DNA from 2 places in the Neobacillus sp. YIM B06451 genome. Region 2 is predicted to be linked to the other one. Evidence: riboswitches for the same ligand, from Rfam matches in the RefSeq annotation. Region 2 holds a riboswitch; the other holds the start of a gene.
The links. Region 2 has a riboswitch for FMN ahead of RB160_RS08205 (ECF transporter S component). Riboswitches for the same ligand answer to the same signal wherever they lie in the genome.
Positions count from the first base shown of each region.

Region 1 (2,468 bases), on a different contig from region 2:
TACACTATCAAATCCCAGGGAATCTTATCGCGGTAACTTCGGGTCCCGACCGGGATCAGGCAAGCAAAACAGGAGACATTCAGGAAAACTGGCTGAAAGAAATGTATGTTGTTCTTTTGGATGGCTACAAAATGATTAAAACGTCGGCGGGTTCCATTGAAGTCCGTGTATTTGCCCCGGAAAAGGAAATGGAAAAGGGAAAAATGGTACTTGGCACAGCGGCGGAAGCGGTTGGTTTTTTTGTTTCCCGCCTCGGCGATTTGCCCAATAAGCAGATTGATATTGTTTTGACAAACGAGCGGAAGGGCAGCTATCCGGGGATTGTTTTCCAGCCGGACGTTATCAAAAGTAACGAGCTCTTCTATCAGCCTATTGAGGAAACTCCTGACCATTTGCTCGTCCATCAGCTTGCCCAACAATGGTTTTATGGCAAAGCCCATTTTGACCGGCATACGGATGCTTGGCTGAATGACGGACTTTCCGAGCTGGCCGTTTCCCTCTTCTTTTTGGGCGGCCAAAAGAAAAGCGAAGCGGAAAGCTTTGCCTATGCAAACGCATTTGATGACTTTTATATTATGAGGACGGATGTTAAATCAAACATGGCCGCGGACAAATATACCGGATTGCCCGGCGGAATGGTGGGGCATATCCAGGCAAAACCCACGCTATATCTATGGAGAATGATGAAACCCTACGGAACGGATACTGCACTTGCCTTCCTTTCCGATTACCTTTCCGCCTATTCAGGCAAAAAACTGGCAACGATTGAATTCATTCGTTTCACGAAAGAATATTTCAAAGTGGACAATCGCCCTTTTACCTCCTGGCTTGATTTCAATCCTTACGAAAACAGTGATTTCCAGGACTTTTTTAACCTGTAACCAGAGTTGGAAAATGGGAAACCCCCCGGCCGATAATACGAAATAGTTTCTTTTTGACGGCGAATTGAGTATAATGTTTCTATTCCAATTGAATATTCCTTCGGGGCAGGGTGAAATTCCCTACCGGCGGTGATGGGGCAAATGCCTCTCAGCCCGTGACCCGTTTGCCATCTGGTTATGGCAAGCGGTGGATCCGGTGTGAATCCGGGGCCGACAGTATAGTCTGGATGGGAGAAGGAAGCAGCAGGTTTTGAAAAAAGGGAATGGTGTGCCCTTCTGCAAACAGCGGCAGTATATAGGCAGGCTTGTTTCATGGTGGAAGGCCTTCTTTGGGCGTGCCTGACTCTATTGTTTTTCAAACCTATATTTGAGCATGCCATTTTTCAGCCCCAAAGCGCTTTTGCCTTTGGGGCTTTCGCATGTTTTTCCACCCCTTTGGGATATCCTCATAATGGATAAGCCACGATAAAAAGGAGAAGAGAATGTTTACAGGAATTATTGAGGAAATTGGCACCATTTCAAGGATTGCCTCAACAGGCATATCCATGGTCCTTACAATCGAGGCGAAGAAGGTTTTGGAGGATGTAAATCTCGGAGACAGCATATCCGTCAACGGAGTCTGCCTAACTGTTACTTCTTTTGAAAAAAGTAGGTTTACCGTCGATGTGATGCCTGAAACCGTGAAAGCTACGAATATTAAGGACTTAAAGCCGGGATCCAAGGTCAACCTTGAACGTGCCATGGCAGCCGGCGGGAGGTTTGGCGGCCACTTTGTGAGCGGCCATATTGACGGAACGGGAACGATTGTAAGAAAAAACAAAATGGCGAACGCTGTTTATTATGAAATTGAAGCAGCTCCATCCATTATTCCTTTCCTCATTCTCAAAGGATCGGTTGCGGTGGATGGGACAAGCTTGACAATTTTTGATGTAACCGGCGATACGTTTACTGTTTCACTTATCCCCCATACACTTTCTGAAACGATTCTTTCCCTTAAGGAAGCGGGGGACAGTGTCAATATTGAATGCGACATGCTTGGCAAATATGTGCACCATATCCTAAATCCAGGCAAAAGCGAAACGGGGAAAAAGAAACCGGAAATAACCGCCCAATTCCTGGAGAAGAATGGGTTCATTTAAGGAGGGAGCACAATGTTCAGCACAATAGAAGAAGCCCTTCGCGATTTAAAGGAAGGGAAGGTCATCATTGTCTGCGATGATGAAGGGCGCGAAAACGAAGGCGATTTTGTTTCTTTGGCGGAAAAGGCGGTACCGGAAGTCATTAATTTCATGGCCACCCATGGCAGGGGCCTAATATGTGTTCCGGTTGAGGAAGGCATCGCGGAAAAATTAAGGCTCCACCCGATGGTGGACAAGAATACGGATGCCCACGGGACCGCTTTTACCATCAGCATCGACCATAAATTCACGACAACGGGAATTTCTGCTTACGAACGTTCGGCAACAATCCTTAGCATGATCGACCAAGCCGCCCGGCCCGATGATTTTAAAAGGCCAGGGCATGTTTTCCCGCTTGTTGCGAAAAAAGGCGGAGTACTGGAACGGCCAGGACATACAGAAGCGGCGG
Region 1 covers NZ_JAVFKJ010000001.1:92,351-94,818, forward strand. The annotation lists gene RB160_RS00390 (gluzincin family metallopeptidase) at 1-881, shown strand, start outside; FMN riboswitch at 974-1,124, shown strand; gene ribE (riboflavin synthase) at 1,364-2,020, shown strand; partial or broken gene ribB (3,4-dihydroxy-2-butanone-4-phosphate synthase) at 2,033-2,468, shown strand, end outside.
Region 1: linked by a shared signal. The riboswitch ahead of ribE (riboflavin synthase) and the one ahead of RB160_RS08205 (ECF transporter S component) in region 2 are both predicted to bind FMN.

Region 2 (2,468 bases):
ATGGCCGGCTGAAGGGATTATTTCTGACACATTCGGAACCCGAGGCGGACGACATAAGGGAATTGATATTGCTGGAAGCAGGGGCTCGGCAGTATTCGCGGCTTTGGATGGAAAAGTAATAAAATCATATTTGTCATCTACATATGGAAATGCAATTTTGATCGAGCACCCTAATGGATATGTGACCGTTTACGCCCACCTGGACAAAAGGTTGGCAGAGGAAGGGGAGCAAGTGAGAAAGGGCCAAAAAATTGGAACAATGGGAACTACCGGCTTTTCAACAGGGGTCCACCTCCATTTTGAAATACATCGTTCGGAATGGACATTTAAGAAGGAAAATGCCATAAACCCCGTCCGCAAGCTCGGACGATTTGAGGAGGGCGACTTTATTGCGGGTGGGTTTAATAGTGGCGTAAGTGCGGAAGTTATTCAATCTAGCGAAACAAGGGTTGCCGCGCTTGAGGATAATGGGAAATCAATTCATATCGTAAAAAAAGGAGATACACTTTGGGATATTGCGATGGCTTCAGGAATTGAAGTTAATGAGCTGATGGAACTGAATAGCCTTGAGACGATAACAATTTTCCCCGGGCAAGAACTGAAGCTTGAAAAATGGCAGCCAGAGCCGTTCCCAAAAGGGAGCGCGGTGCTCAATTAAATAGCTATGTGAAAGGTTGAATGATTTGATATCTGAATAAAGGGAAAAACAGAAACTGGATGTTCACAAATTCAACACAGGTAATATTGTTTCAAAAATAGGGGGTTTTTAGTATAATATATTTGTAAACTAAATATTGTCTATCTTCGGGGCTGGGTGAAATTCCCGACCGGCGGTGATGAGCTTATGCTTTAGCCCGCGAGCCGCTTTTTTGTGGCAGGATTTGGTGAGATTCCAAAGCCGACAGTATAGTCTGGATGGGAGAAGATGGAGGTTCCGCAAGCGTTCAAAAAATGATATTTTGAACGTTTATTGAGCATGCCTCTGCAAAAGTCTCCCTCAAGCTGCCGGGCTTGGGGGTTTTCTTTGCGATGGATTGCTCATGCTGAATCTTTCTTCTTTGGTGATGGACACACAAGGAGAGAGGAAAATGAAAAAACTTACTTTGAAGGCTATGGTGGCAATCGGAATGCTAAGCAGTATATCGTATATCCTTATGCTGTTGAATTTCCCGCTGCCTCTGTTCCCTAATTTCCTGCTGATTGATTTCAGCGACATCCCGGCATTGATCGCGGCATTGGCGTTTGGGCCAGTTGCGGGAATATTGGTTGAACTGATTAAAAACTTGCTTGACTATTTCATGACAGGAAGCCAGACAGGGGTCCCTGTTGGCCACATTGCGAATTTTCTTGCTGGTACCCTTTTTATCCTGCCAACCTATTTTGTTTATAACCGAATCAAAACAAAAAAGGGTTTATCAATCGCTCTTGTTGCGGGAACTGTAACAATGGCCATTCTTATGAGCCTCCTGAATTATTACATTATCCTTCCCGCGTACACGATGTTCCTGAACGCGCCAGCGATGGCGGATTCAGAGGCACGAAAGCTCATTGTTATGGCGATATTGCCTTTTAATATCCTGAAGGGTGTCATTGTTTCATTGTTATTCGTCCCCTTGTATGTAAGGATGAATGTGTGGATCAACAGGCAGGCATCCATTTAATACAAATAACCACAATTTATTAAGGCAGCGGCGATAGCCGTTGTCTTTTTGCGTGGGAAAAATAAAAAATAAAAAATCCCCACCGGAATGGCGGGGATATGTAAATGTGAACATTATTCGAACTTTGTTGGATTACCGTCGAATGGTTCGTCTGCCACCTTGATGGAATCAGTCGGGCAGCCTTCAAAAGCGTCCATCATGTCGTCAATCAGGACATCCGGAATTTCGACGATACCTTCGTTGTCATCCAGTGTTACATACGCAATGCCCTCATCATCATAATCATAAATGTCTGGTGCCGCAGCGCCGCAGGCTCCGCAAGCGATGCAAGTTTCTTTGTCTACAATCGTATACTTTGGCATGAAAAAAACCCTCCCGTTGGTTTGAACAAATATTTACCTCATAATCTGGAAACGCATACTGCATATCTATTGTAAAAAAGAAATGGAAACTTTTCAATAGATATTACATTGATAATGTTTTTCAGTAGCGCCGGCTTTCGATAGTATTCCCTAAATTCAGCCGGTGTCCGACACACTTTCATGGTAAAATGAAGTGAACCTGCCATTGGTTGAAAATAAATAAACGGGAATAATGGTGAGTAATATGCGAGATGTCGATGAAAAGCCTGGCATTCTATATTTCGATGTGGTCATTCTATATTGCCTTTGGCAATTGAGAGGCGAACGTACGATTTATTCGATATACCATTTGCTTAAAGGTAAAAAATCCTCCCAAACTATTCAGGATGCACATTTGTTTTCCCTAACCTCATTATTCATGGCCCATGAAAACATTACAAGGGAA
Region 2 covers NZ_JAVFKJ010000003.1:146,186-148,653, forward strand. The annotation lists gene RB160_RS08200 (peptidoglycan DD-metalloendopeptidase family protein) at 1-658, shown strand, start outside; FMN riboswitch at 797-931, shown strand; gene RB160_RS08205 (ECF transporter S component) at 1,089-1,661, shown strand; gene RB160_RS08210 (ferredoxin) at 1,775-2,023, opposite strand; gene RB160_RS08215 (YpbB family protein) at 2,268-2,468, shown strand, end outside.